One region of the Methyloceanibacter sp. genome, then DNA from elsewhere that is predicted to be linked to it. Evidence: predicted binding sites of a transcription regulator. Region 1 holds the regulator's gene; the other holds the start of a gene.
What was found. Region 1 encodes HrcA, which represses chaperone genes, less so after heat shock. Its sites were predicted from a motif close to GTTAGCACTCNCNNNNNGNGAGTGCTAAC; they were not measured.

Region 1 (15,471 bases):
TTCGCGACCCTCGGAGAGGCCGGTGTTTATGTACGCCGTTTCGATGAGTATCCGCAGCTGCTGCGGTTCGGTCTTCCGGGAAAGGAAATAGAATGGCGGCGCCTGAGCGACGCGCTTCAGGCCCTGTCCTAACAGGGTGGATCTTGCTGCGGGGCGCTAGTGGGCCCAGCGGCGGTTGTAATGCTCAGCCAGCTCGATGCTGCCCTGCGCTTCTTCGGGCAGCAGTCTCGCGATCACGCCCATGGCTAATTCCACGGATACCTCGCTGCCGCCGCACTCTTTGAGTTGATCTCGAAGCCAGCCATAGACTTCCTCATCGCCGGATTTCAGCCCTACGGCGATTTCTTCGAGCATCTGCACCAACGATTCGGCTGCCATCGCGTCCTCCAATCGAACAAAGCCCAAGGGAGAAGAGGGGCTTGCAGTTGGGTTAAAGCGGTACTGGTGCGATTCTTCCCCGAAACAAGCATACCTCAATGGTGCGTCTGCGAAGTTGCCCAGGAGCCACAGTCGGCTGTTTTCTACTCTACTGGCTGGGTCCGAGCGTGAAGGCGGGCATGTGCTCATCGGGATCGTTTGGCCCGGTGAAGGGAATTGGTTTCGCCGAGGCCGACGATACCGGAGCTGTATCGTCTGCAGCCACGAATACCCCCTGCTTAGGTTGCGGACGGCAGTAATGCTTGCCGCTGCGCGTCACGTTGGTGATGAGCAGGTCCACATGGAAGTGATTGTAGTGGGCGCGGTCGCTGCCGGGTCCGAGAACCGTGTAGAACTCTCGGCAGGCACCCGCAAAGGTCTCCCGCAGAAAGGCTTTTTCGGCCGGCGTACCGCGCCACCAGCCCTTCACAACCGTAATTGTGCGTCCGTCCGCGAGCGTAAATCCGGCGATATCCAGAGCATTGCCGAACGAGTGCTCGGATAGCTTTCCCGTCCGTTTGCCGTTGCGACCGCGGCAGCTATAGGACGAGATTTGCTTGATCTCGACCACAGGCTGACGGAATTGCCGCATCGCGGCTCGCTGAACGGAATTGTGGATCCAACGGTCCAGCGCGGCCGTCATGGGGCAGCCCATTGTAGCCGGAGGGGACACGCGGACGCGCCCTCCCAGCGCAGCCGAAACCCGCAGAGGCGCCACTATGCCGCAGGCACTGCGGCCGCGGATTGACGAGACCTGGGTCACGTAGGGCGACGCGCGCACCTTGCCCGAGGCCATGCATCGTGCCTCCGCACGATCCCGCCATTCCGCACGCGTATCGCGCGGAACGCCACCACCGCCACATGAGCTGAGAAGGACCGAAGCTGCGAGAGCTGCGGCCATGGACGCAATACGAACCCCGAACATGGGCAAGACTCTGTGCCTGAGGTCGTGAACAAATCTTCAATGCGGCGCCATTTAAGCGTAGGGAATCGCGAACGAATTGCAGCCAGTAATTCCCTAGGTGAGGCCCAACAACCTGCACGCCCTTGCGGTGATAGACTGCGACCTCTTGAAGTAGCCCTCCCAGGGGTCGCTTTTCAGCCGTGAGAGGCGCGCCGGCAACGTCTTCACCGTGTACGGTGCCCCGCTCTTCAGGTTACCGAGTTCATCCCAGCGCAACGGCGTGGCCACCGGTGCACCGGGCTTGGCGCGGGGCGAGTAGCAGCTGATCGCGGAGTTTCCGGGAGCATTTCGGAGGTAATCGACGAAGATCTTCCCTGTCCGGGTGCGCTTCAGCGGGTTTGCCGTGTAGCGATCGGGCGCGTCGGCCACGAGGGCCTCGGCCACAGCGCGAGCGAATTTCTTTACGTCGTCCCAGCCAGCCTTCGGTCTCAGAGGAGCCACGACATGCAAGCCCTTGCCGCCTGTGGCCTTGAGAAAGCTGGTGAGGTGGAGCTCCAACAGAAAGTCGCGGACCTGCTGTGCCGCGAGACGCAAGACCTCGAAGCCGAGCGCCTCGTCCGGGTCGAGATCGAAAACCAAGCGATCGGGCGTTTCGAGGGAGTCGATGGAGACGCCCCAATCGTGGATTTCAAGCGTTCCGATTTGAGTCAACGCTATGAGGCCGCCGGGATCTTCGATGTAGAGGTAGGGGCGGTCCGTACCTCCGCCCGGAACCTCGACCTCTTTTATGGCGGCTGACATGCCCTTCGTCGCATGCCGCTGAAAAAAGCGCGGACCGCCAAGCCCAGCCGGACAGCGGACGAGGCTGATTGGCCGCCGCTGGACATAAGGCAGCATAGCCGCCGAGACCTCGGCGTCGTACGCAGCGAGGTCCTGCTTCGTCAGGCCGATCGACGGGTAGAGGACTCTGTCTGGATTGGTGAGCGTGATGCCCTTACATGAGAGCCGATCAGGCTCAGCCGTTGTTTTCTCGGCCGCCATTGTGCGCTCTCCGTCTCTATCTTGCTCCGCCCAGAATGCCACGTCTCCGGCAACTTCCGAAATGCAGCTGTACCAATTGCCCTGCGCCATCGCTTGCACCTAGAGGCGATCAGTGGTTGCTTGCCGCCTATCGGTAAAGGTCAGGTGACCGAAGAATGACGGTTTCAACAAATGCCTCCGGCTGAGAAACAGCGCCAGACGCTTAAGGCCGCCGCCGTCATCACCGGGGCCACCCGAGGTATCGGTCGGGCTCTCGCAGATGAGTTCGCCAAGAATGGCCATGCGGTGATGCTTACGGGACGTGACGAGGCGCGCCTTGCCGAGGCGGCTGACGCGATCAGGGCAACGCACAATGTCCCCGTCTACTCTGTCGCGTGCGATCTGGCTGGGCCGGATGCTGGAAACAAAATAGAGCGCGCACTTAAGGACCAGGGCTTGTATTGCGAGTCGCTGGTGAACAACGCGGCGATGATGACGGCCGGCCATTTTTGGGAGCAGGACCCGGACACGTTGGCTAAGACAATTGACGTCAATCTTCGCGCAACGATCGATCTCACGCGCCGCTTTCTGCCAGACATGATAGCGCGTGGGGCGGGCGGCGTCCTTAACGTGTCCTCGGTCGAGGGCTTTATGCCGGTTCCTTATCAGGCGACCTACGCCGCGACGAAAGCCGCGCTCATCTCATGGAGCCGCGCTCTCGCGTATGAGGTAATGGGAACGGGGGTGCGTGTGTGCATGGTCGCCCCTGGCGTCATCGATACGGATATTCATGCAACAGGTGGTGCCCAAAACTCGGTCTATGCGATCCACCTGCCTCGAATGACGCCCGAACATATATCCGAGGCGGCCTATCGCCGTTTCAAGCGTGGCAATTGGGTCATTATCGAAGGCTGGCTAAACCGCACCGTCGTCGCCCTCGCACGCTTCGTGCCAGGTTATTTCCTAATTCCGACATCAGGCTGGTTTTTCAGTGTGCGCGACGAAAGCGGCGTTCCGGTCGAACCCAAAACGCTTGAGCATCCGGAATCAGAACCACGAAAAAAGTGACGAACGAGACACATATGGTGGAGCCGAGGGGAGTCGAACCCCTGACCTCAGCAGTGCGATTGCTGCGCTCTCCCAACTGAGCTACGGCCCCATTTTGAGGCCAGCATTTAGGGAGCGCCCTTCCGCTCTGTCAAGCAAGGCCAGCGCGGACTTTCGATATCTCAAACGTATTCCCGCTTGGCTCCGGCGCTGGAAGTGAAGTACCGGCTGGTTCAAACGATCAGGCTTTTCGTCGCGGGGCTTGCCCTTGGGCGCGCGCGTCCGCTACATGGGGTTCGAGGCCGCACGAGGAGGGGCCGCTAGATGGTGCCTTTAATCGGATTCATTGCCCTGGTTATCGACCTCTTCATTTGGGTTGTCATCGCGAGCGCGATACTGAGCTGGCTAATCGCATTCAACGTGGTCAATACGAACAACCGTTTCGTCTATTCGATTGCTGAAGCGCTGTACCGCGTAACCGAACCCGCGCTCGCTCCGATCCGAAGCTTTTTGCCCAATCTTGGCGGTATTGATATCTCGCCAGTGATCCTCATCCTTCTCCTGCTCTTCGTCCGCGACGTGGTGCTCCTAGGCTGGCTGCTCCCAGCCTTCGTCTAAGGTTCCCATGAGCGACGGCGTTTCCGGAATCCGTACGCCCGAGCTGAAAATTCGCCAAACGGAGCGCGGCATCGCGATTGCCATACGTGTTACGCCCAGTGCCGCGCGGGATGCCATAGACGGCCTCGGCGAGTTCGGCGGCGATCCGGTATTGAAGGCACGCGTGCGCGCCGTACCCGAAGACGGCAAAGCCAACGTCGCGCTCGAAGCACTGGTTGCCGATTGGCTCCACGTCCCGCGCTCAACTGTCACTGTGATTCAAGGAGCCAAGTCGCGGATCAAGATCGTTTCCATCGATGGGAATGCGATAGGCTTATCGGCTCTGGTCGCCGCGCGCCTTGCGAAACTCCGAAGCGCCGGTCTCTAAGCGGCAGCAATCTCTGCGGCAATGGCCTCGGCTGCTGCGCGCGGATCGTCGGCACGCGTGATGGGTCGCCCAATGACAAGGTAGTTCGCCCCTGCTCTGACAGCGTCGGACGGAGTCACAATCCGAGCCTGATCGTGCGGATCTGCGCCGGCTGGCCGAATGCCCGGCGTAACGATCAAGAAGTTGCGCAGACGCTCGTGGAGTGCTGCGGCCTCTTTCCCCGAGGCAACGATTCCGTCGAACCCTGCGCCTTGCGCCAGGCGCGCCCGCTCCTGAACGAGAGCAAGTGGAGGCATGTCAATTCCCTGCTCGCCGAGGTCCGCACGGTCGAGATTGGTGAGCACCGTGACACCAAGGAGTTTCATCGCGCTGTCGCCGCGTCCGCGAACAGCCGCATCCAAGGTCTTGCGATCAGTTGCATGCACGGTGAGGAACTGCGCGCCGGTATCGGCGATTGCCGCAGTTGCCCGCTCCACTGTCGCCTCGATATCGAGCAATTTGGCGTCGAGGAGCACCTTGTGGCCTTTCCTCAACAGCTCCTCGGTAAAACCAAGACCGCCGCGATAGATTAGCTCAAGGCCGATCTTGTAAACGCCCACGCTGTCGCCGAGCCGATCGACGAGGGTGCGCGCCTCTCCAAGGTCGGCGACATCGAGTGCCACAACGATACGATCTTTCGGCGTCAAACCCTCAGTCGTCATAATCTCTCCCCCAGGACGTTCTCTGTCTTAAGCGGTAAGCCTCCGCGCGGCAACGGCCAGCGCCTCGATGACATTTGCGAAGGATTTCTGCCGTGCCTCGTCCACAAGGCTTCCATCGTCGTCGAAGGCCTTTATCGCGCCGGGCAGAGCCATCTGTTGCGGAATTACCTGCGCACCAAAACCTACCGCGAGAATCTCTCGGAGCTGCAGAAGCGACCGCATGGCGCCGAAATAGCCAGGCGATGTTCCAGCGATCGCGAAGACGCGCGTTTGAAAGACATTAGGTTCCGTCTGTACACGGCTGACCCAGTCGAGCGTATTCTTTAGCAAAGCGGGAATACCGGCGTTGTATTCGGGCGTGACGATCATCACGCCGTCGTACTCGCCCAGCAGAGCCTTGAAGGCCCGAGCGCGTTCGGGAACGCCCTCGGTGGCCTCCAGGTCACCGTGATAGATCGGCATGTGATAATCCGCGAGATCGGCGAAGACCGCCTCGATACCGTTCGCCTCGGCGATCTTCTGCCCAAGACGGGCAAGCTTCTTGTTGTGAGATCCCTCTCGAGCGCTCCCTGCGAAAAACAACAAACGCATTAGCGTCTCCGTACTTGTTTGACACTTGCACCGCCCCGCCATGACCACCCGGCGAAGTGCGCAGGTGCCGCCCTCCTTTTGTCCGCGCGACGATGCATGTGGGGACTGCTCGGTGAAAGCAAAAGAGGCTGGCGAGCAATCTGTCGTCGAATTCGCATGATGAAGACGCCGGCGATGCGCCTACTCTCCGATACCGTCGAAAAACTCCTTCACGCGGGCGAAAAAGCCAGCCGACTCCGGGCTCGTCTCAGCATTCGACATGTCTTCAAATTCCCGAAGGAGGTCACGCTGCTTGCGTGTAAGATTTTTCGGAGTTTCGACCTCGACCTGAATGTACAGATCGCCTTGCTGCCGGGAGCGCAAGATCGGCATGCCCTTGCCCTTGAGACGAAACTGTTTGCCACTCTCGCTTCCCTCCGGGATCTTCACGCGGCTGCGCCCACCATCGATGGTCGGAACCTCGATCTGACCACCAAGCGCGGCAGTCGTCATGGCGATTGGCACACGGCAAAACAAATCTGCGCCGTCGCGCTGGAAGAACTCATGGGGCTTGATTGCCAGGAAAATATACAGATCGCCGGGCGGACCGCCGCGCAGACCGGCCTCGCCTTCGCCTGCCAGTCGAATACGTGTGCCGTCTTCGACGCCTTCTGGGATTGTCACAGAAAGCGTCCGCTCGCGCGTCACGCGCCCTGATCCCTGGCAATTCGTGCATGGATCCTCGATGACCTCGCCGCGGCCATCGCAGGTTGGGCATGTTCGTTCGATCGTGAAGAAACCTTGGCTGGCGCGCACTTTGCCGGCGCCGCCGCATGTCCTGCACGTGACAGGGGATGTCCCCGGCTTGGCTCCAGTACCCGAACACACTTCGCAGGTGACGCTGGTCGGAACGCGGATCTGAGCGTTGCGGCCCTCATAAGCCTCAGCCAGGGAAATATGCATGTTGTAGCGGAGGTCTGCCCCACGTTCTCGCCCCGAGCGCTGGCGGGGCCGGCGCGCGCCCATGAACTCTCCGAAGAGATCGTCGAACATGGCTGACATGGACTCAGAGAAGTCAGCGCCAAAGCCGTGCGCCCCTGCCCCGCCACCAAAGCCCGAACGGCCATCGAAGGCCGCATGGCCGAACCGGTCATAGGCCGCACGGCGCTGAGGGTCCTTCAAGACCTCGTAAGCTTCATTGACAATCTTGAAGCGCTCTTCGGCAGCTTCATCCCCCCCATGCCGATCTGGGTGACATTCCTTCGCGAGCCGCCGGAACGCGGATTTGATCTCGACATCGTTGGCGCCGCGGGCAACGCCCAGGACCTCATAGTAGCACTGCTTCGCCATCACCCCTCCGGACCCTCCTGCCTCGTTCGCTTGCGAACAGGCCACATGCGGGCCTCTCTTTGGGTAGTTCGCGGAGCCCGGGGCGAACCGGACTCCGCTGCGTTATTGGATCTTGCCGCTATGCGGACTTCTTATCGTCGTCGTCTTTGACTTCCTCAAAGTCGACGTCGACCACATTCTCGTCGCCGCCATCGCCTCCGGGCGCATCTGCGGACGGCCCTTCTGCCCCGGCCTCGGCGTCGTTCGACTGATACATAGCCTCGCCCAGCTTCATGGAAGCCTGTGCGAGCGCCTCAAGCTTTTGCTTGATGTCTTCGACGTCTTCGCCCTCGGCTGCTGTCTTCACGTCGGCTGCGGCCGCCTCGATGGCGGCCTTGTCCTCGGCCGATACCTTGTCACCGAAATCGGTGAGCATCTTCTCAGTGGAATGGATCAGTGCTTCGGACTGGTTGCGGACCTCTACAAGTTCACGCCGCTTCTTGTCCTCTTCGGCATGGCTCTCCGCTTCTTTGACCATCCGATCGATGTCCGCGTCTGACAAACCGCCAGAGGCCTGGATCCGTATTGACTGCTCCTTGCCGGTCGCCTTGTCTGCGGCCGAGACGTTCACGATGCCATTGGCGTCGATATCGAACGTAACTTCGATCTGAGGCACGCCGCGCGGTGCGGGAGGAATACCGACAAGATCGAACTGACCGAGCAGCTTGTTGTCTGCGGCCATTTCGCGTTCGCCTTGGAACACGCGGATCGTTACAGCATTCTGGTTGTCCTCGGCGGTGGAGAAGACTTGGCTCTTTTTCGTCGGGATCGTCGTATTGCGATCAATGAGACGGGTGAACACACCGCCGAGCGTTTCGATGCCCAGCGACAGCGGCGTCACGTCGAGCAGCAGCACGTCCTTGACGTCGCCCTGCAACACGCCTGCCTGAATAGCAGCGCCAATCGCCACGACTTCGTCGGGGTTCACGCCCTTGTGGGGCTCCTTGCCGAAGAAGTTCTTCACCGTTTCGGCGACTTTCGGCATGCGCGTCATGCCGCCGACAAGGATGACTTCGTTGATGTCTCCCGCCTTCAGACCGGCGTCCTTAAGCGCAGCCTCGCACGGTGCAATAGTCCGCTTGATGAGATCCTCCACGAGGCTCTCCAGCTTTGCGCGGGTCAGCTTCATGGTCAGGTGCTTTGGACCGGATTGATCGGCCGTGATGAACGGGAGGTTGACTTCCGTTTGCTGCGTGGACGACAGCTCAATCTTCGCCTTCTCGGCCGCCTCCTTGAGGCGCTGCAGGGCGAGCTTGTCGCCGCGCAGATCGATACCGCTTTCCTTCTTGAATTCATCGGCCAGGTAGTCGACGAGCCGCATGTCGAAGTCCTCGCCACCGAGGAAGGTGTCGCCGTTGGTCGACTTCACTTCAAATACGCCATCGCCGATTTCGAGGATCGAAACGTCGAACGTTCCGCCGCCAAGATCGTACACGGCGATTGTTTGGCCATCCTTCTTCTCGAGGCCATAAGCAAGCGCTGCCGCCGTCGGCTCGTTAATGATACGCAGAACCTCAAGGCCGGCGATTTTACCCGCATCCTTTGTGGCCTGGCGCTGTGCATCGTTGAAATAGGCTGGAACCGTGATGACGGCCTGCTCAACCTTCTGTCCCAGATGGGCCTCGGCAGTCTCCTTCATCTTCTGAAGGATGTAAGCGGAGATCTGAGAGGGTGAGTATTTCTTGCCGTGGGACTCAACCCAGGCATCGCCATTGTCCGCCTTTATGATTTGGTACGGAACAAGCTTCTGATCTTTGGCAACCGTTGGATCGTCGAAACGGCGCCCGATCAAACGCTTGATCGCAAAAAAGGTGTTCTCCGGGTTGGTAACGGCTTGGCGCTTGGCTGGCAGGCCGACCAGCACTTCATCGTCGTCGGCGAATGCCACCATGGATGGCGTCGTGCGCATACCCTCCGCGTTCTCGATAACCTTCGGGCTTGTCCCATCCATGACCGCGACGCAGGAATTTGTCGTGCCGAGGTCGATACCAATAACTTTAGCCATTTCGGAGCCTCTCTTTTCTGGCAAACCGTCCGGGCCCGCTCTCGGCACCCGGCAGTGACTGACGCGCCAGGCCTCTCTCCAAGGCGGCGCGGTCTGGTTCCCAATTGTTTCGCAGCGCCCCCGTGCGGAAATTCACGCGGGGTTCGGCGGTTATATAGGTGCCAACCCCATGGCTCGCAAGGATAAGAGGCGGCGCGCCCAGCAAGTCACCCGGTGCTTGGGCCTTGGGTCTACCTGCCGCGGTCGGCGGGAGGCCGGCGCACAAGAGATTGCTCTGTGGCGCGCACGCCTGTACGGCAGTATGAGACCTGTTAACTGGCGTGAAGGGGCCGCGGGCGCGTGCAGCATTTACCGGAAGAATTTTCAGCCACGGAACAAGCCACTCTGCTGGCCGAAATTCGGAGAATCGTGGGCCGAGCGCCGCTTTTCGTGCCTCGAATGCCGCGTTCAGGCACGCCCATGTCAGTCCGCATGACCAATGCTGGGCCACTTGGCTGGGTGACCGACAAGGAGGGCGGGTATCGCTATCAAGCGACCCATCCCGAAAGTGGCCGTCCGTGGCCCGATATTCCGGACAGCCTCCTAAATCTATGGGCCAAGCTTGCGGACTATCCCCATCCGCCGGAGGCATGCCTGATCAACTACTATGGCGGCGCTGCCAAGATGGGATTGCATCAAGATCGCGACGAAGAGGATTTTGCGGCCCCCGTGATCTCGATCTCACTCGGCGACACGGCGATATTTCGGATTGGCGCGACCACGCGCAAAGGGCCAACGCGAAAGCTGGAACTCAGGTCCGGCGACGTTATTGTTCTCGAAGGCGCCGATCGGCTTGCCTATCACGGGATTGACCGCGTGTTGCCCGAAACGAGCGAACTGCTCGAAGAAGGCGGGCGCTTCAACCTCACGCTCCGTCGCGTGACCAAGCCCAACTAGCCAGTCTATCGAGGCCTAACCCTTGGCCGGCGAGTCATCATTGGCGGCACGGCCAGGTCCAAAGCCATTGCCTTGAGGCTCCTCCGCGCCTGCCTTTGGGGTTGGCGCTGGCTTTGGACCGCCTTTAGATACCGCCACCAGCGCAGGGCGCAAAACCCGGTCGCCGATTGTGAAACCCGCCTGCATAACCTGTACCACGGTGCCTTCAGGCACGTCGGTTGTCGGAACCTCGTACATGGCCTGCTGTTGGTTGGGATCAAATCGTTGCCCCATTGGCTCCAAACGCGTCACCCCATGCTTTTCCATCATCTTGAGGAGTTCGCGCTCCGTCAGCGCTACGCCCTCAAGGAAGCTCTTCAACGCCGGGTCCTTCCCGGCGGCCTCTTCCGGCACATGTTCGATCACGCGGCGCAGGTTGTCACCAATGGTGAGAACGTCCCGAGCAAAGTTCGATATCGCATAGCGCGCCGTGTCTTCCTTCTCCCGTTCAGTGCGGCGCCGCAGGTTCTCCATATCAGCCATGGTCCGCAGCAACTTGTCGCGCATGTCGGTGTTCTCAGCGAGAAGGGCCTCAAGGTCCCCAGTCACTTCGGCGCTCGCCTCGTTGCTCGCCATCGCCTCTGGTGAGCCCGGTTGCGCAGGCTGTTTGTCGTTGGGGCGTGGATCGGAAGGTTCGTCCGGCATCGCGTATCTCGGAGGTCAGAATTGATCGGATGAAGCCCGGATATCAACCGGGCGGGCATAAAAATCAAGAGAGATCGACGGAACCGGCCCGGAACGGCTGGTCATTCCGTCGACGGGCAGTCACAGGTGAGGCCGGCCGCCTATGGGGCAAGCCGTCCCAGAAGCCGGGCCGTGTAGTCGACCATCGGAATAATGCGGCCGTAGTTGAGCCGTGCCGGGCCGATCACGCCGAGGACCCCGACGATCCTTTGTTCAGAATCTTCGAACGGCGATACGATCAGAGCGGATCCCGATAACGAGAACAGATTGTTCTCGGAACCAATGAAGATACGGACGCCGTCGGCGCGCTCCGCGAGGCCCAGCAGTTGGATAAGCCCCTTCTTGGCGTCGAGGTCCTCAAAAAGCAACCGAACCCGCTCCAAGTCTTCCATCGCTTTGATGTCTTCGAGAAGGTGCGCGTGGCCGCAAACAATCAGGCTCTGCCGGTCGTTGGCGTCTACGGACCAAGTCGCCAGGCCGTCTGTTACCACTTGGGCAGTCAGCTCATCGAGCTGGGCACGACGCTCTTCGATCTCTGTCTCGACGCGCTTGCGTGCCTCTCCAAGCGTCATGCCGGTGATGCGCGCGTTCATGTAGTTGGTGGCGTCGTTCAGCGACGATGAAGGCAACCCCTCGGGAATCGCCACGATGCGGTTTTCGACATCTCCGTCTTCGCTCACCAATACCGCTAGGGCTTGGCCTTGACCGAGATTGACGAATTCAACGTGGCGCAGCGTCTTGCTTTGCTTTTCGGCGAGCACAACACCAGCGCAGCGTGATAGACCCGACAGCATTTCACCGGCTTCGGCGAGATAGTCGTCGATGCCGCGATGCCGACCGCTTGCGACCATGCGAGCTTCAATCTCGGTTCGCTCCGCTTCGGAAACGTCTCCGATCTCCAAAAGCCCGTCCACAAAGAGCCGTAAGCCGGTTTGCGTCGGTAGCCGACCAGCACTTGTATGCGGCGCGTAGATGAGACCGAGATGCTCGAGGTCGGACATGACGTTGCGAACGGAGGCCGGCGACAACGTCATCGGCAAGGCGCGACTCAGATTGCGCGACCCGACGGGTTCGCCTGTCTCCAGATATGTCTCAACGATTTGGCGAAAGATTTCTCGCGACCGCTCGTTGAGCTGACGAAGCCCGACAGAGGAATCCGCCTTGGCACCGTTAGTGTCTACATGTCCCATGCAGGAAACTTAGGAAGCGCTCCGCACGGCGTCAAACCGTGTTGACCACGGCGTTTCCCCCATCACTCAGTTGAGCGGCCCGAAATTCTGGGTAACGGGCGTGGGTAGTTCGTCCGGGGCGCCGAAATGTGCGAAGTAGCGCGAGTTGATATGCTCCACCGGCAAGATAATCAGAACATCGGTTGTCCCAAACTGTCGATCGATCACGGCCCCGTCGCCGATATAGGCCCCGAGCCGCATGTATCCCTTGATAAGCGGCGGCATCGCCTTCAGCGCGGTGCGCATATTCAGCGCTTCCTTCGGCATCATGTTGATATCGACGCGCAGATGGTCGTGCGCCGCGACACGCCATTCTTCCGGTGCTCGTGCGGTGTGATGCAGGAAACTGAGTGCCATCGCGTGCTGAACGGGGTCCACTCCTGGGAAGCTGGCGCAGCCGATCATTACATCGACCCGGTGCTGCCGAACGTAGGACCAGATGCCGTGCCACAGAAGCTCAACGGTTCTGCGATTCCGATAAGGCTTCAACACGCATGAGCGGCCGAGCTCCATAAAGCTAGCACCCGGTTTGGATTGAATTAGCGGGGCAATGTCGTATTCGCTCTGCGTGTAGAACCCGTCATGCACATCAGCGATATCCTGACGCAGCACGCGGTAGGTGCCCACCACATTGGGTCGTCGCCATCCTTTGCGGTTGGGATCGCCGTGGTCCAAGACCAGCAGATGGTCGAAGATGGGATCAAAAGCATCCTCGTCGCGTCGCGACAGCATCGCTAATGCGGTGGGCGTGGCGGCCATCTCCTCGTAAAAGACCTTGTAGCGAAGGCGCTGTGCTCGGCGAATTTCGCTCTTCTTGCGGGCGAGACGAACCTCAAGCGAGCCGATTCGGCCATAGACCGGTGCTGGCTGCGAACGTTCGCGAAGGCCGACTGCGAAACCAAGGCCTCTGCCCATGAGCGGGAGTGAGCCTGGGACGCCAGCCCGAAAATTTAAGCCGGGAAACTTCGCGCCAGGGAGGAACAGTTCTGCAAATCGTCCCGGAGTCGTTTTTGTCGGCATGGGTGTACCTACCTGACAACATTGGGGAACGTGCCGTGAGAGCTGAGTGGGCTCTCTATGGTTCGCAGGGCCTTCCGACCACTCCGATTCGGCCACATCTGAACCGCGTTAGCAAACCAATTCGAACCCTATATGACAGGCAGTGGATATTCGCAGACACCGGGCGAGCGCATCAGACCGCGAGCTCTGTGTGGCGCAGAGCTTCGCCTCGATAACTCAACGGTTCTGCCACGTGAATTCAGGCAACTGTCTCGGCTCCGTCCAAATCCGCCAAGGTGCGCGCAACCCGAAAGGTACGGTGATAACCGCGCGCGCTAGTTCCCAAAGTCCGAGCCGCGTCGCGCAAGAGCCCAAGCCCCTCTTTGTCGGGCGCCGCGACCTCCTTCAATCCCGACCTGCTTCAATAATGAAGGGCTCCGCAAATCCGTCCGATCGTGTTTCTCTCGCCTTATGCGAGTCGACTCAGCCAAGAGCGCTCTTCTGATCCACGCGGTCGCCTATATCGCGGTGATCGCGCTATGCGCCGCGTTCGCCCTGTCACACAGCCCCCCGCGCCAATGGTTCCTGTGGGTGGCCGCCGGTTGGGGCATTGGGCTCGCCGCCCATGCGCTGGCGGTCTGGCTTACGCAAGCGCGCCATAGCGTCCGCGTGCTCGCCGATCCGCGGGTCCGCGGTTTGGCAATCCATGCTTTCGTGTATGTGGCTTTCGTTGCCCTGCTTTTCGGCGTCAACATCGCGGCCGGCACGCATCATTGGTGGGCTGTCTGGGTTGCGCTAGGCTGGGGTGTCGGTGCTACGGTCCATGGCTGGGCTGCGCTTGTGAACAGGCGCCGTCCAACCCGTTCGTCGGAGCGCCGCAGCGAGCCTTAGCGCTCAGCGATCTTCTGCTCAGCCACATCCCAGATCATCGCGGCGATATCGTTGCCGCCGAACTCCTTGACCTGCCGTATCCCCGTTGGTGAGGTTACGTTGATCTCGGTGAGATAGTCGCCAATCACATCGATGCCAGTAAAAATCAGTCCACGTCGTTTAAGCTCCGACGAGAGCCGAGCACAGATCTCCTCTTCGCGTGGCGTTAGCGTTGTGGCTTTGGCGGTCCCGCCTACGTGCAAGTTCGAGCGCGTCTCGTCGGCCGCCGGAACCCTGTTGAGGGCCCCCGCGAATTCGCCATCGACCAAGATGATACGCTTGTCCCCAGCCCGCACCTCGGGGAGGTAGCGTTGCACCATGATGGGCTCTCGGAAGGTCTGTCCCAAGAGTTCGATCAGCGAGTTGAGGTTCGTGTCGCCCTCGGCGATCCGGAAGATCGCCGCGCCGCCGTTCCCATAAAGCGGTTTCACCACGATGTCCTTGTGTTCCTCGCGAAAGGCGCGGATTTCGTCTGGCGAACGGGTCACGAGCGTCGGCGGCATCAGATCGAGAAAATCGAGCACGAAGATCTTCTCGGGTGCGTTGCGGACAGAAGCCGGGTCGTTGACCACAACCGGTCTGGGTTGCAAGCGCTCAAGCAGGTGAGTCGTCGTGATGTAGGCCATGTCGAAGGGCGGATCCTGGCGGAGCTGCACCACGTCGAAGTCGGCAAGGTCGACGCTTCGTGGGTGCGCGAGCCGATAGTGGTCGCCGGGTTTGTCTTCGACCGTGAGGCTATGACCGAATGCAATCAGCCTGCCATTTTTCAGCGAGAGATTGGGAGGCGTGTAGTAGAACACGTCGTGGCCGCGCCGTTGAGCTTCCAAGAGAAGCGCGAAGGTCGAATCCCCATTGATGTCGATGAGCTCTATGGGGTCCATTTGAAACGCGACTTTGAGTGCCATGGTGTCCTGCGAGGTATTTGGCGGCCAGTTGCGGCGAAACTTGACCGTTAGGGAGCCGCATTTCAAGCATGACCATTTCAAGGGTGTTTGAACCGGCGTCTGGTGCCGTCAGATAGGGAACGCGTTCTTTACGTGGCGTGGCCAGGACCAAAGTGCACAAAGCACGACATCGAAGCCAATAGCGTAGTCGACGAAATGGGGGTGGCTCGATAGCCAATACTGAGCCGCGCGCATAATGCGCCGCTTCTGCTTCGCCGTTACCGCAAAGGCTGCACGCGCTTGTGTTTTCCGCCGTTTCACTTCCACGAATGCGAGGCGCTCCCCGTTTGTCGCGACGAGATCGACCTCGCCAACCGGCGAACGGTAGCGTCTTACAATAATGCGATAGCCTTTGAGACTGAATAGTATCGCGGCCAGCGTCTCGGCTAAGACACCGTCTCGGTATGCTCGGACCCGAGCCTTGCTCATGGCGTTCCGCGCTTTGTCAGAGAAAGCCCTAGCTCGTAGACTCGTGCCCGCTTTACTTGGTGTGCATCGGTCACTGCGCGAACGGCGTCGCGCAGGGTCATGGTTTCGAGTGCCGCCGAAAGGTCTGCAGCGAGCCGTGCATCGTCGACGTGCGTTGCTTCACTACGTGGTGGGGCGATTACGACGGCCACTTCACCTTTGACGGAGGAGTTCGCGATATCGGCGGCCAGTGACTCCAGCGTC
Region 2 (15,471 bases), on a different contig from region 1:
GGTGAAGCAGGACTTTGGAAAGTCGTTCCCAAAAGTGCCGGCCAATGAGTGGGGCGAGTCGTCGAACCTGCCCGCTGATAGTGGTTGTCGAGCCACGCGCTAACTTCGCTTAGACGAAAAAAGGGCCGCCCCATCGGGACGGCCCTTTCGTTTCTTAACCTCGATGGCGTGGACTACATCATGCCCATGCCGTCCATGCCGCCCGGAGGCATTGGCATGGGCTCATCCTTCTTCGGTGTCTCGGCAACGCCGGCCTCCGTCGTGATGAGAAGTCCCGCGACGGACGCCGCATCCTGCAGCGCGGTGCGGACGACCTTGGCGGGGTCAATGATGCCTTTGGCGATCAGATCGACATAGGTATCGTTTTGGGCGTCGTAGCCGAAGGTCGGCGACTTCTGCTCGATAACCTTCCCGACAACGATAGAGCCTTCGACACCCGCATTCTCGGCGATCTGTCGAATTGGTGCCTGGAGCGCGCGGCGAACGATGTTGACGCCGGCTTCCTGGTCGTCGTTCTCTCCTTTGGCCTTCAACGACTTTGACGCATGAAGCAGAGCGACGCCGCCGCCGGGCACAATGCCTTCCTCGACGGCTGCGCGGGTTGCGTTCAGCGCATCGTCAACGCGGTCCTTCTTTTCCTTCACTTCAATCTCGGTGGCGCCGCCGACCTTGATCACCGCAACACCGCCTGCCAGCTTAGCGAGACGCTCTTGCAGCTTTTCACGGTCGTAGTCCGACGTGGTGTCTTCGATCTGTTGACGGATTTGAGACACGCGTGCCTCGATAGCGTCCTTCTTGCCGCCGCCACGAACAATAGTCGTATCGTCCTTGGTGATGCTGACGCGCTTGGCCTTGCCCAGCATGTCGACTGTGACGTTTTCAAGCTTGATCCCCAAATCCTCGGAAATCATTTCACCACCGGTCAGGATGGCGATGTCCTGCAACATCGCCTTCCGGCGATCGCCGAAGCCTGGCGCCTTTACAGCCGCGACCTTCAGACCACCGCGCAGCTTGTTGACCACCAGTGTGGCGAGCGCTTCACCTTCGACGTCTTCGGCGATGATGAGAAGCGGACGGCCCGACTGCACAACCGACTCAAGCAGCGGCAGCATGGCCTGTAACCCCGATAGCTTCTTTTCGTAAATGAGAATGTATGGGTTCTCGAGTTCCGTCGTCATCTTCTCGGCATTTGTGACGAAGTAGGGCGAGATGTAGCCACGATCGAACTGCATGCCTTCGACAACCTCGAGCTCGGAGTCCAAGCTCTTGGCTTCCTCGACGGTGATGACACCCTCATTCCCAACTCTCTTCATCGCCTGGGCGATCATGTCGCCAATGGCTTTCTCGCCATTGGCAGAGATGGTGCCGACCTGCGCGATTTCCGAGGAGCCCGAGACTTCTTGCGACTTCTTCTGGATGGTGCCGACGACCTCGGCGACGGCCTTGTCGATTCCGCGCTTGAGATCCATTGGGTTCATCCCCGCGGCTACCGCCTTCAAGCCTTCACGCACGATCGCCTGGGCAAGAACGGTCGCCGTTGTCGTGCCGTCACCAGCCGTCTCGTTTGTTTTGGACGCGACTTCCTTAAGCATCTGCGCGCCCATGTTCTCGAACTTGTCCTCGAGCTCGATCTCCTTGGCCACGGTGACACCGTCTTTGGTGGTGCGTGGGGCGCCGAACGACTTGTCCAGGATAACGTTGCGGCCCTTGGGGCCCAGCGTCACCTTCACAGCGTCAGCAAGCACATCGACACCCTTGAGCATGCGCTCACGGGCCTCGGCGGCAAATACAACGTCTTTTGCTGCCATTGAACTACTCTCCGTTCTGGATCAATCCTCCGCGGCGCCGACTCATCGGCGTTTCCGCAAGTGGACCAACTAATTTGATTGGGTCTTGGGTTAGCTAAGAACGCCCATGATGTCCGACTCCTTCATGATGAGAAGGTCATCGCCATCGATCTTGACTTCGGTTCCCGACCACTTGCCGAACAGCACTTTGTCGCCCTTCTTGACGTCAAGGGGGTGCACTTTGCCATCGTCACCGATGGCGCCGGGGCCTGCTGCGACGACTTTGCCGGTCTGCGGCTTCTCTGCCGCCGTATCCGGAATGATGATCCCGCCTTTGGTCTTTTGCTCTTCCTCAAGCCGCTTGACCACCACGCGGTCATGCAAGGGACGGAATTTCATGACTATACGCTCCTATCCTCTGGAAATGTGCGAATTAGCACTCAGGCCTCCCGAGTGCCAGCGGTTCCGCTTGTACGCAGGCCTCTGTCACGCGTCAAGGCACGCAAAGTCTGTTGTGCGCAAGGATTTGCACAAGACTTACGCCCCTCCTGGCGTCAGCCGCTAGCCGACCAGATAGGGGCTCTGCCGACCGGTTGCAATGTGATCCTTATAGCGACCTGTGACGCGGGACAGCCTTTGTGCCGCTGCCGCGCGCGTTCCGCATTTGCACAATGCGGGCGAGTCTCCTAGGGGCGCAGCAGCCAATTTGATGTTGCTTTGCAATAGCCTCTCACTCATGCTTTTTTAGTTGGGGGCGCATGAGAAGCCAGGACCGACCGGAACGCCGAGGCCATCTCTTCGTTGGAATCTTGTCCGGTTGAGCGGGTTTTGACGGCATCCCGTGCCGCTTGAGGAGGGCCCGCAATGCTCAATGTGATCGTTCTCGTGGCAATGGCCGTGACGGCGGCTGCCTTTGGCGCCGGCCTGACCATGCAGGCCGGATTGCCGCTGCTGCCGGTTCTTATCGGCGCCACCGCCTTGTTCTTGGTGATGGCGACGACGTTTCTGCGCGGTGGACGTGGCGGCGGGGCCGTTAGTAGTGACCGCCTTGATGATCTGGAGCAGGCGCTAGAGGTGATCGACATCGACCTCCAGCGTCTCGATCGCGTTGAAGACGGGATGACCCGGGTCAATGCGCTGAACGATAAAGTCGAAAAGCTCGATAAGCACGTGGCGAGCGGCGCGGGCTCCGCGGATCTCCAGCAGGTTTACGATCGGATTGAGACGGTTCGTGCGGAAGTGACGAATGAGAGCCGTGCGCAGCGCCAAAAAATCATCAACGACCTGGGCGCCTTGGAAAATCTTATCGCCCAGACGGTCGGTCGTGCACCGGCAGCCGCTGCTGTCGCGGCGCCCGCAATGGCGGCAATGACTGCTGCAGATAGGGAGCCGGAACTCGAGCCGGCGTCTCCCACCCTTTTCGAGCCAGCGCCCGTGGAAGAACCTGAGCTCGTGATCGAACCTGAGGCCGAGCCCGAACAGATCGCCGAGCTGGAACCGGAGCTCATCGCCGAGCCTGAAGCAGAGGTTATTGCGGAGCCGGAAGCGGAGTTGGTCGTTGAACGCGAAGTCGTTGCTGAAGTTTCTGAAAACGCCGCGGAAAGCGTGGTCGAGCCCACGTCGCAAGAGCCATCACAGCCCGAGCAGGACGAGGCCGCCGAAATCGAGACCGCCGAGGCAGAAGAACTCGTCGATGTCATGGAAGCCGCCGATGCCGAAATCAGCGCCGAGCTCGACGAGGGCGACGGTGTAGACAAACCTGATTCCGAAGCCATCAACGATCCGGGTGCTGAAACCAGCCTTAAGGAGGGCTCGCTGGCTGCGGCGCTTGCTGGTGTGCAGGCCGAGGCAGGGTTGGAGCTAGCACCTGAGCCGGAGTCTGCATCTGAACCAGAATCTGCGCCTGAGCCAGAGCCTCAACCGGAAGAAGACTCTGATGCGACAGAGTATGACTTCGCGGATGAGGATGATGATGACGCGATGCTTGAGATCATTCGACATGGTATCGAGCAGGGCAGGGTAGACCTCTATTTGCAGCCCACGCTGACACTGCCTGGGCGCAAGGTTCGCTTCTTCGAAGGCCTGACACGCATCCGCAAAAGCGACGGCGAGATCGTTATGCCTGGCGATTACATGCCGGTGGCGAAGCGTTCGGCGCTGATGCCGCTAATCGACAACGTGCTGGTCGTCCGTGCTGTTCAGGTTTTGCGGCGTCTTGGCCCCGACGCGCCGATCGAACGCGTCTTCGCCAATATCTCCATGCACTCGCTGTTGGATGTCGACTATTTCCCTGAACTGGTCGAATTCATGGAAGAGAACGCCGGTTTAAGCGAACGCTTGGTTTTCGAGATCAACCAGGCCGAGATGCAAGGGCTGAGCGAAAAGGAACTTAGCTGTCTCGATCCATTGAGCGCTCTGGGCTTCGGTTTCTGCCTCGACAACGTCGTCGATCTGGAGGCAGGCTTGGACGGGTTGGCCGATCGTAATTTCCGGTTCGTAAAAATCAGCGCGGCCGAATTCTTGGAAGGACCTGGACGCAAAGCCGCCGAGCTCAAGCGGCGCCTCGATTCCGCGGGCGTCCAACTGATTATCGAGAAGGTCGAGAATGAGGGCGACGTTGCGACCCTCGTCGACCAGGGCATAGCGCTCGCCCAAGGCCATCTGTTCGCTGAACCAGCGCCCATGAACGCAGCGCTCTCTCGCGAGCTCTCGAATGCTGGCGCGAGCTAGCATCTAGAGCGCGTCGGCATTCCGGTGCGACGGAGATGCGACGGCACTACTGCGACCCGCTTATTCACCTGTCTCCAGGTCGCGCTTCAATTCTTCGTCTTCCACGTCGTCGCCATCGGTAATTGCGCGATCTGGCACCGGGATCATCTCCCCTCCAGATTTGGTCTTCGGGACCTCGTCAGGCTCCAGGTCCTTCTCGATAGCGCTGTCTTCCTCATCCATGATCGGCACAACCAGTGACAGACCGGACACAGCGGGCTGCGGCCCGAAAGCCAGGGCCGAGCTGCCGGAGAGCGCGAAAACACCAAGCCCCCCTGTGGCGACAAATCCTGCAATCAACACGGTCCGATTAAAACGGAACATCTGACTCTCCTTGCGGTGGTTGGTTGTTTCCTCAGGGCAAGCATAGCACTGGCGCGTCAATGGTTGGAGCGCTTCGACAGGCCGCATCCGCAATCCTTGACCCGCAGGCGCCAAGCCTCTAACCGAGCGCTATGGACGCTTCTCTAAAGATTCCCGTGATCGACTCCATTCGCGAAATTGGCGGCAGCCGCCGAGCCTGGTTCGTCGATATCTGGGGTGTCATGCACAATGGGCGCGATGCCTTCACAGATGCTTCCGTTGCGACCCGGGCTTTTCGGGATAGCGGCGGCGTGGTCGTGCTGCTCTCCAATTCGCCGCGGCCGAGTCCGGCTCTGCAGGACCAGCTGCGCCTTATCGGCGTTCCGGACGACGCTTATGACGCCACCGTGTCATCGGGCGACCTGACGCGTCACGAGCTGGGTAAGCACAAGGACGCACGCGTCTTCCATCTCGGTCCGGCCCGTGATTTGCCGATCTTCGATCAGGCGGCGGTGTCGTTGACGAGCCCGGAGGAGGCGGAGCTGATCGTGTGCTCCGGTCTGTTTGACGACCAGGTCGAGACGCCGGAGGACTATGTGGACCTGCTGTCGAGCCTTGCTGCGCGCAACCTGCCGATGATCTGCGCCAACCCGGACCACAAAGTCGAAAGCGGCCATCGTCTCATCTACTGCGCGGGCGCTCTTGCCGCAGCCTATGAGAGCCTGGGTGGGGACGTCATCTATGCGGGCAAGCCGCATTTGCCGGTCTATGAATTGGCCTTCGAGACCGCTTCTCAAATAGCTGCGGCCCGCGGCGAAACGATTACGAAATCCGACGTTCTGGCAATTGGCGACGGCGCCAAGACCGACATCATTGGCGCAGGCGTTTTCGGCGTGCCGTCTGTCTTCGTGGCAAGCAAGCTCCATGCGCCCGACGAAAGCGTCGGGCTCCTAGACTCCGAGCACTTGGCGGCACTCTTTGCGGAGGAGCCAAGCCCGCCGATCGCGGCAACCCATGGGCTGCGGTGGTAGGTCAAACATGCTGATCGAGCTAAACTGCGCGGCCGTTCGCTTTGGGGCTAGGATCGTGCGTCGAAAGCGGATTCAATCTTCGACTTCAAAGCGCCCGCGTTGAACGGCTTCAGGAGATAGTCGTCCACGCCGGCGCGCTTCGCGGCGACTTCGTGTTCGGACGTGCCGTCTGCCGTGACCATGATGAAAGGTGTGCGAGACAGATCGCCATCCGCGCGGACCTCCCGCAAGAGATCGTAGCCGGTCATCGGTTCCATATTCCAATCGGAGATGATGAGGCCGTAATGCCGTTCGCGCATCATTTCGAGCGCCTCGCCTCCGTCGCTTGCGCCGTCCACGTCGATGAAACCGAGCTGTCTGAGGCAGTTGCGGATGATCCGGAGCATCATGTTGTAGTCGTCGACGACCAGCACAGGCATATTGAAATCGAGGGCCATTGCCGTCCTCCGTCAGCCTGGATCAAGCCTAGGAACTATCGATTAAGAATGTATTAAGCTACTGTTTTTCATAAACTTTCTTTGGATTCTGTCTGTCGGTCGAGACGTATTGCGGTGCGGCAAGGCCTTCGCTATTTTGCGCCCCTCTTAAGAACACCGACACCGCAGGGAGTACATCGAATGAGCCTCGATCACGGCTATTATCTGGAAGATTTGTCCCCCGGAATGGAGGCTAGTGTCTCCAAGACCGTGACGAACGAGGACATTACAAAGTTTGCGGAGCTCTCTGGCGACATCAATCCCGTTCACCTGAACGAGGAGTTTGCGGCCGGAACGATCTTCAAGAAGCGCATCGCGCACGGCTTCCTGACCGGCTCTTTGTTCTCGACGGTGCTTGGCACCAAGCTGCCAGGGCCCGGTTGTGTGTATATGTCTCAGACCATGAAATTCAAAGGTCCCGTCTTCATTGGTGATGAACTCGTCGCCACCTGCACCGTGACCAATGTGGATACGGAAAAGGGGCGCGTCTCCTTCGATTGTGTCTGTGCGGCTAACGGGAAGCCCGTCCTGGTGGGCGAGGCGCTAATGATGGTCTCGCGCAGGCCTACTGGCGACTAGGCTACCGCAAGCAGAAGGGTTTCCGATGGACATCGTCCGCTCCTGGCGGGAAACACCGCCTGACGTGCAAGGCGCGGTCCTGGCCATCGGAAATTTCGACGGGGTTCATCGCGGCCACCAGGCCGTGCTCGGCGTTGCCAAAGCGATCGCCGCTGCTGAGGGCCGAAAGGCAGGGGCAGTGGTTTTCGAGCCGCATCCGTGGGAGTTTTTCGCTCCGAGCCGGCCGTTCTTCCGGCTAACACCGTTGCCAGTGAAGTTGGAATTGCTCGAGGCTCTCGACCTCGACGTTGTTTTCGCCCTGCCATTCGATCGAGCGCTCGCGGATCTCTCGGCCGATGACTTCGCAGAGGGTGTTCTGGGTAAGGCATTCGGAGCCCGTCATGTGGTGGTCGGGTATGACTTCGTTTACGGCAAAGGAAGGACGGGCACGGTCACGCACCTTGCGGCCTCGGGCGAGGCGGCCGGCTATGGCGTCGACGTGGTCGAGCCTGTTCAGCTTGGGGATGCGACGGTTTTCTCATCCAGCGCTATCCGTGACCATCTGTCCAAAGGGCGCGTCCGGGAAGCCGCCGAACAGCTGGGCTACTGGTGGCGCGCGCGTGGTTCGGTCGCGCATGGCGCAGGGCGAGGCCATGGGCTTGGCTTCCCAACAGTGAATTTCAAGCTTCTGCCAGGCCAAGATGTCTGTCACGGGATCTATGCCATGCGCGTGCACCACGCAGGAGGGCGGCACGATGCTGCGGGCTATGTCGGCCCTCGGCCCACATTCGGCGTAGGCGAACCGGCACTAGAGGCATTTTTGTTCGACTTCTCGGGCGATCTCTACGATCAGACCATCGAGGTGGAATTCATCGATTTCATCCGTCCGGATGAGGTCTTTCCCTCCGGCGAGGCTCTTGCGGCACAGATGGCAAAAGACTGTGAGGCCGCGCGCACAGTCTTGGCAAGCGTGGAGGCGCACGATCCCATGCGGCAGTTCCCCCTTGGCGCCGCTCTGGCCACGCGGACACTGGATTGTCTCTAGCCCCGTTGCTAGAACGCCTCGCACATCGAATCGCGCCTGCGCGATCCAACTCTGGCGGAATTAGGAATTATGGTGACCAAGTCGAAAAGCGGTAAGAGCGCCGCCAGCCCCGCGCCCCATGCGTCGGGTTCGCCGCAGACGGATCGGGATTGGAGCGAAACGCTATTTCTTCCCAAGACTGATTTTCCGATGAAGGCGGGATTGCCTAAGCGTGAGCCAGAGTTGCTGCAACGTTGGGCCGAGATGGGACTCTATGAGCGGCTGCGCGAGAAAGGCCGGGGTCAGGAGATGTTTGTCCTGCATGATGGACCGCCTTACGCGAACGGCCATCTTCACATCGGCCACGCGCTCAACAAGATTCTGAAAGACGTGATCTGTCGGTCCCAGTCCATGATGGGCAAGGATGCCAACTACGTGCCCGGCTGGGACTGTCACGGCCTTCCTATCGAGTGGAAGGTCGAAGAAGAGAAGTACCGTTCAAAGGGCAAGGCCAAACCAGACTTCAGCGACTCCGAAGCCATTGTCGCGTTTCGCCGCGAGTGCCGCGCATACGCAGCGCACTGGCTGGACGTTCAGCGAGATGAGTTCAAACGTCTCGGCATCGAAGGCGATTGGGACGATCCGTACACCACAATGAACTATGGGGCGGAGTCCACCATTGCGCGCGAGCTGATGAAGTTCGCCATGAATGGGCTACTGTATCGCGGCTCGAAACCTGTGATGTGGTCCGTGGTGGAGCGGACGGCCCTCGCGGAGGCCGAGGTCGAGTATCAGGAGATCGAGAGCCCGGCGATCTACGTGAAGTTCCCGGTCATGTCTGGGCCCAAAGGCAGTTCGATTGCTGGTCCCTTGGGTGAGGCGTCGGTCGTGATCTGGACCACGACGCCGTGGACGATTCCGGGCAACCGCGCCATTTCCTTTTCGCCGTCCATCGCTCACGGCCTCTATGAGGTTACTGAAGCGCCCGAGGACAATTGGGCCAAGGTCGGTGAGAAGCTGATCCTGGCCGACGCGTTGGCAGAAACGATCAAGGGCGCCGCGCGCATCGAGGAATGGACGAGGCTGCAAGATGTCACGCCGGATGTCTTGATTGAGGTCGAGTGCGCGCACCCGTTGCGAGATGAAGACACCTACCTGTTCAAAGTACCTCTGCTCGCAGGCGATCATGTCACGGAGGATGCCGGCACCGGCTTTGTGCACACAGCGCCGGGCCATGGCGCGGACGACTACAATATTTGGGTCGAAAGCGAAGGGCTTCTCCGAGATCGCGGCATCGATAAAACAATTCCGTTTACTGTCGACGAGGCCGGTTTCTTCACGAGCGATGCACCTCGCTTCGAGGGTAAGCGCGTCGTCAACGACAAGGGCAAATTCGGCGACGCCAATGAGACGGTCATCCGTGCGCTTGTAGAGGCCAAAGCGTTGTTGGCTCGCGCCCGCTATCGCCACGACTACCCGCATTCCTGGCGGTCCAAAAAGCCCATCATCTACCGTGCGACGCCCCAATGGTTCATTGCCGTGGACGAGGGATTTGACTTGGGTGGCACGTTGCGGTCGCGCGCGATGGACGCCATTGAGAAGACGCGTTTCGTCCCGCCGCAGGGTGAGAAGCGGATCAAGGGTATGGTGGAAACGCGGCCCGACTGGGTGGTCTCGCGCCAGCGCGCGTGGGGCGTGCCCATTACCGTCTTCGTGCACAAGGAGACCGGCGAGGTAATCCCACGCCGAGACTTCAATGCATCGGGCGAGCTTATCGATCGGATCGCGACCGCTTTCGAGTCCGAGGGTGCCGACGCGTGGTTCGTCGAGGGTGCGAAGAAGCGCTTCCTAGAAGGACTCGTTGATGACCCAGAAGCCTGGGACAAAGTCGGAGATATTTTGGACGTTTGGTTCGACTCTGGATCGACCCACGCGTTCGTGCTCGAGCAGCGCCCGGATCTGAAATGGCCCGCCTCGCTCTATCTTGAAGGGTCCGACCAGCATCGCGGTTGGTTCCAGTCGGCGCTGCTGGAAGCGTGCGGCACGCGCGGTCGGGCGCCATTTGACGAGGTTCTTACCCATGGTTTCGTCAACGATGAAGACGGGCGGAAGATGTCCAAGTCGCTTGGGAACGTGGTTTCGCCCCAAGACGTGATTCGCCAGTCCGGTGCGGAAATCCTTCGGCTGTGGGCCATGAGTTCCGACTACGCCGACGACTTGCGTATCGGGCCCGACATCATCAAAGCGAATGTCGACTCATACCGCCGTATACGGAACACTTTGCGATTCCTTTTGGGCAATCTGGCCCACTATCGCGAGGACTCCACGGTTGCGTATAAGGAGATGCCGGAGCTTGAACGCTACTTGCTCTCTCGCATCGCCGAACTCGACGTCTTGGTGCGTGAGGGCTACATCGCGTACGATTTCAAGAGGGTCTTCCACGCGCTTTTGAATTTCTGCGTCAACGATCTCTCGGCGTTCTACTTCGATATACGTAAAGACGCGCTCTACTGTGATCCGATCAACAGCCTGCAACGGCGTGCATCGCTGACCGTCCTCGATCGGCTCTTCTCCGCGCTGACTGCTTGGTTTGCGCCCATGCTGTGCTTTACGATGGACGAGGCATGGATGACGCGTTTTCCAAACGACTCGGGGTCTGTGCATCTGCGTGACTTTCCCAATGTGCCGGACGACTGGGACAACCAGGCGCTTGGCGCAAAGTGGAACAAGGTTCGTCAAGTCCGGCGCGTTGTCACCGGCGCGCTGGAGGTCGAGAGACGAGAAGGCCGTATCGGATCAAGCTTGGAGGCCGCACCAAAAATCCATGTTTCGGACGACGAGCTAATGAGCGCAGTCGACGAGCTCGATCTGGCAGAGATTGCAATCACGAGTGCGGCAAGTCTCATAGCGGGCGAGGGGCCTGCAGATGCTTTCCGCCTTGAGGACGTGCCGGGCGTAGCCGTGGTTTTTACGCGCGCTGAAGGCACGAAATGTGCACGTTCCTGGAAGATCCTTCCTGAAGTGGGGACGGATCCAGAATTCCCGACACTGTCGCCGAGGGATGCAGAAGCCGTGCGTCAGTTCGACCAAGTCCTTCGGAAGGCGGGTTAGCGCCATGGTTCGTCACTGGCTGTGGGGGACTTACTCGCCGTTCGGATTTGTGGTCGCTGCCTTGGTCATTTTGGCAGACCAGGGTTCCAAACTCTGGCTGTTGCATGTGTATGACATTGCGGGGCGCACCAAAAATGGTCCCGTCGAACCGTTCCCCTATTTTCAGCTTCACATGGTGTGGAACCCCGGCGTGAGCCTTGGGCTGATGCCCCAAGATACGACCATGGGTCGTATCGGACTTCTGTTATTTTCTTTGGTTGTCTCAGTGGCGCTTGTCATCTGGCTGGCGCGTGCGACATCGACCCTGACAGCGCTTTCTCTCGGCCTTATCCTTGGCGGTGCTATCGGGAATGCAATTGACCGGGCTTCGTACGGAAGGGTTGCGGACTTTTTCTATATCGACATCCGCTGGATCGACATTTGGCCAATCAAATACATGTTCGACTACGTATTTAACGTTGCGGACGTTGCCATCGTTGTCGGGGTGATCGGACTCCTGTATGAATCGCTGTTCGGGGGTCACAAAAAGGCCGGAAACCCCTCTAAAATGTAAGCAAATCCGGGTTTTGCCGGATTTGAGGGGAGCTTGTGGGGTACATCATAGCCACAAACGCCAGACGCGGGCTTGGAAACATCGCGGCAGCTGTTGCGTGCGCGGTGCTTCTTGGCGGTTGTGGCGGCGTCGAGCTCGAAGGCAAGGTCTTCGACTATGCGGGGCTTTCCGGCACAGTCGGTGGCCAGAAGCCCGACCCCACCATGAACACGCGGGCGCCATTGATGGTCCCCCCGAATACGCAAAGGCTTCCCGCTCCGACGGAAAGCCGGTCCGTGGCAGCGAGCCGGCAGGATTGGCCGGACGACCCGGAAAAGGTTCGAGTGCGTGAGGTCGAACAGCAAAAGGCCGCAGCTGCCGAGGTGGAAGCAAAGGCTGATCCGCTGAACGCGTACGCAGGCAAGGAAACGTTGCTCGACAAGCTTTTCAGTGGCGGAAAGAAGAAGACGGTAGAGGAACCCGTCCCCGACGTGCCGGAACCCGATGCGTCGGATGCCATACCGGGTACGTCCGTCGTGACGACACAGCGGGGCATCACGCCGCATCAATCACAGGCGCCGCTTCCAAATCAGAATACAGAAGCGTTCCAGCCCGCGGTGCCGAACAGCTACAAGACGGAGTCCAACAACAATCGGGCGCTCTACTAGCCCGCACCTTATTCTTCGCGCCTATCGATCGGTTCGGCCCACAAAGTCCGCTCGGGCCTAAGAAACCTTGCAAATCTGTAAGTTTAGCCGCTGCGAATTGGCGATTAGACTAGGCTGAAGCGACACGTCATAAGACCGACATAGTAGGGTGATGCTCAGACGGCGTCGCGAGCGCGATGGCACTTATGCGTCATCTGATCAAGCCTTCCTTCAAAGGTGCGATAAATGTTTGAACAATGGATCGCCGCGTCCCGCTTGAGGGCCGGTCTGGTCGTAACCCTGGTGAGCCTATCAATGCCAGTTGCCACCGTTGCTGCTCAGGCGGAAAAGACTTCTCCGCCGGCTCCTTCATCTCACACGGCTGCCAAGAAGGCCTTCGAATACACACTCGAAAATGGGCTAGACGTCGTTGTCATTCCGGACCACCGCGCCCCCGTCGTCACGCAAATGGTCTGGTACAAAGTCGGCGCAGCCGACGAGCCGCCTGGTGTCTCCGGCATCGCGCACTTCCTCGAACATCTCATGTTCAAAGGGACCGAAAAGATCCCTGCGGGTGAATTCTCAAAGATCGTGGCCCGCAAAGGGGGGGACGATAATGCGTTCACGAGCCAAGACGTGACCGCCTATCACCAACGCGTAGCCAGCGATCGGCTCGCCTCGGTGATGGAGATGGAGGCGGATCGCATGGCCAATCTGCGTCTGAGTCAGAACGATGTGAACACCGAACGCGACGTGATTCTCGAGGAGCGCCGCTCGCGGGTCGACAACGATCCGAGCAGTCTACTCCAGGAGCAGATGATGGCTGCCCTGTACCGGAACCATCCCTACGGCATTCCGGTCATCGGCTGGGAGCACGAAATTCGGCAACTCGATCGAGAGGACGCGCTCGCCTTCTACGACCGGTTTTATGCACCGCATAATGCCATTTTGGTGGTTGCTGGTGATGTGGAGCCGGATGAGGTTTTTGCTCTCGCCAAAGAGACCTTTGGAAAAATACCGCGCGGCGACAAGTCGATCGTGCGCGAGCGCCCCACTGAGCCCGACCATGAGTCGTCGGTAACGGTTACGCTTGAGGACCCCCGGGCGGGACGCACCACGTTGCAGCGTTACTATATCGCTCCAGGATATGCTTCGGCGAAGCCCGGCGAAGCCGAGGCGCTCGACCTACTCGCTCGGATCATGACTCATGGAAGCACGAGCCGTGTCTACCAGAGCTTGGTCGTTAAAGAGAAAGCTGCTGCTTCCGCCGGTGGTTGGTACTCGGACACTGGATTAGATTCCGGGCGCATTGGCTTTTACGCGATTGCTGGAGAGGACGACACGCCTGAGCAGATGGAAGCTGCAATCGAACAGGTCATCGAAGACATACGGAAAAATGGTGTGACCCAAGAGGAGTTGGACCGGGCGCGCGCCGGACTATTGGCCGAGTACGTTTATTCATCGGACTCAATTTCGCGCATGGCGAGACAGTATGGCTGGCGCTTGAGCACGGGGCTCTCCATCGAGGACATCGAGGACTGGCCGAACCGCATCAAGGCTGTGACGGTCGACGATTGTCTCAAGGTCGCGCGGGAGTATCTTGTAGATGAGAACTCAGTGACCGGTATTCTGAAGCCGTCGCAAGAGCAAAGCAGCCGCATTGAAGAAAAACCCCTACCTGCAGCCAGTAATGATAAGTCGTAAGGTGCCGATAACGATCCGCAAATCGCTTGTGGGGGTGTGCTTGACCTTAGCTCTAGCGGCTCAAGGTGCGCTTTCACCCTCGGCCATGGCACAAAAGGCGTTGCAAGACCCGACCGTGCCGGCGGCCGAAGAGACCTCTCAAGGAAAGATGATGAACATCCAAGAAGTCACGAGTCCGGGCGGCATCAAGGCCTGGCTCGTGGAAAGTCATGCGAATCCATTGATCGCGATCCGTTTCGCGTTTATCGGCGGCGCGGCTCAGGATGCTCCGGACAAGGAGGGACAAGCGTACTTTGTGACCTCCATGCTCGACGAGGGCGCAGGTGATCTCGACGCCACCGCATTCCAGGAGCGTGCGCAGTCGCTTGCCATGCGCCTGGACTTCGATGCCAGTCGCGACGTGATGCTCGGCTCTCTTCAGACCCTCACCGAGAACAAGGACGAGGTGTTTGAACTTGCTCGTCTCGCGATGACAGAGCCGCGCTTCGACGAAGGCGCAATGGCGCGCGTGAGAGCGCAGATCTTGGCCGGCCTGAAATACGACGAAAATGATCCATCCACGGTTGCCTCCTTGGCCTGGGACCGTATTGCGTTCCGCGACCATCCATATGGCCGCCCCGTTAAGGGCACACGCTCTTCGGTTGGTGCAATGTCCACGGACGACTTGCGCGACTATGTTCGCCGTGTCTTTGCGCGGGATAAACTTATTGTGTCGGCCGTTGGAGACATCACGCCAGAGGAGCTCGGCGAAGCGCTAGACACGCTGTTTGGCGATCTCCCTCAGCAGTCTGATTTGCGCGACATAGAAGATGCCCAGCCGCCTCTCGGCCCCACGCGCGAGGTCATCCAAATGGAGGTTCCGCAGTCCGTTGCGCAGTTCGGTTTTCGCGGTATACCACGGCACGACGACGACTTTATCGCGGCATACATCCTGAACTACATCATCGGCGGCGGTGGTTTTTCGTCACGTCTCATGGAAGAAGTCCGGGAAAAACGGGGTCTCGCCTATTCGGTGAACTCTCACCTTTTCCCGTACCGCCACGGGTCGGTGTTCGTTGGCAACGTCGCGACGAAGAACGAAGCGGTGGGGCAGTCCTTGGATGTAATCCGGGCTGAGCTGGAGGATGTGGCTGAGAACGGCCTCACAGAGGCCCAGTTAAACGATGCGCAGTCCTATCTGACCGGGGCCTATGCATTGCGGTTTGAATCGTCTAGCAGCATCGCCAACCAGCTCCTATGGATCCAGATCGAGAATCTCGGCATCGACTATGTTGCGAAGCGCAACGGGCTAATCGAGGCCGTGACCCTAGAGGATATCAAGCGCGTTGCTGCTCGGCTTCTCGCACCGGACCAGCTGATCACAACAATCGTCGGTCAGCCTGTTGAAGAACCCGTGCCAGAGGGCGCGCCGGGCTAGGCTCCCCAGCACACGAATCGGCTAAGCTACGGCTCGCGACCGGTGGAGCTTTCCCCCCGGGCGGATCGAGGCCGGGCCTTTGGGTCGAGACATCTGGGTCAACACATGGCCA

Region 2: groES (co-chaperone GroES) is a predicted target of HrcA. The motif match lies at 2,220-2,248, and genes of this name have one in related genera.

Annotation. Positions count from the first base shown of each region.
Region 1 covers NZ_JBZMXT010000020.1:9,636-25,106, forward strand. Annotated here, with positions in the region: gene cobD (threonine-phosphate decarboxylase CobD) at 1-132, shown strand, start outside; gene AC33YF_RS05710 (hypothetical protein) at 157-378, opposite strand; gene AC33YF_RS05715 (extensin-like domain-containing protein) at 527-1,342, opposite strand; gene ligD (non-homologous end-joining DNA ligase) at 1,436-2,452, opposite strand; gene AC33YF_RS05725 (SDR family NAD(P)-dependent oxidoreductase) at 2,534-3,409, shown strand; tRNA gene AC33YF_RS05730 (tRNA-Ala) at 3,425-3,500, opposite strand; gene AC33YF_RS05735 (YggT family protein) at 3,713-4,006, shown strand; gene AC33YF_RS05740 (DUF167 family protein) at 4,014-4,373, shown strand; gene pyrF (orotidine-5'-phosphate decarboxylase) at 4,370-5,074, opposite strand; gene AC33YF_RS05750 (NADPH-dependent FMN reductase) at 5,102-5,665, opposite strand; gene dnaJ (molecular chaperone DnaJ) at 5,846-6,994, opposite strand; gene dnaK (molecular chaperone DnaK) at 7,113-9,038, opposite strand; gene AC33YF_RS05765 (alpha-ketoglutarate-dependent dioxygenase AlkB family protein) at 9,378-9,974, shown strand; gene grpE (nucleotide exchange factor GrpE) at 9,990-10,658, opposite strand; gene hrcA (heat-inducible transcriptional repressor HrcA) at 10,799-11,887, opposite strand; gene olsB (l-ornithine N(alpha)-acyltransferase) at 11,954-12,841, opposite strand; partial or broken gene AC33YF_RS05785 (magnesium chelatase subunit ChlI family protein) at 13,119-13,334, opposite strand; gene AC33YF_RS05790 (2TM domain-containing protein) at 13,397-13,816, shown strand; gene gshB (glutathione synthase) at 13,813-14,760, opposite strand; gene AC33YF_RS05800 (YraN family protein) at 14,869-15,228, opposite strand; gene rsmI (16S rRNA (cytidine(1402)-2'-O)-methyltransferase) at 15,225-15,471, opposite strand, start outside.
Region 2 covers NZ_JBZMXT010000006.1:23,755-39,225, forward strand. Annotated here, with positions in the region: gene AC33YF_RS02550 (hypothetical protein) at 1-103, shown strand, start outside; gene groL (chaperonin GroEL) at 174-1,808, opposite strand; gene groES (co-chaperone GroES) at 1,899-2,186, opposite strand; gene AC33YF_RS02565 (EAL domain-containing protein) at 2,652-4,517, shown strand; gene AC33YF_RS02570 (hypothetical protein) at 4,578-4,880, opposite strand; gene AC33YF_RS02575 (TIGR01459 family HAD-type hydrolase) at 5,012-5,890, shown strand; gene AC33YF_RS02580 (response regulator) at 5,938-6,327, opposite strand; gene AC33YF_RS02585 (MaoC family dehydratase) at 6,508-6,945, shown strand; gene AC33YF_RS02590 (bifunctional riboflavin kinase/FAD synthetase) at 6,971-7,969, shown strand; gene ileS (isoleucine--tRNA ligase) at 8,039-11,059, shown strand; gene lspA (signal peptidase II) at 11,064-11,612, shown strand; gene AC33YF_RS02605 (hypothetical protein) at 11,648-12,259, shown strand; gene AC33YF_RS02610 (M16 family metallopeptidase) at 12,485-13,942, shown strand; gene AC33YF_RS02615 (M16 family metallopeptidase) at 13,929-15,359, shown strand; gene mutL (DNA mismatch repair endonuclease MutL) at 15,465-15,471, shown strand, end outside.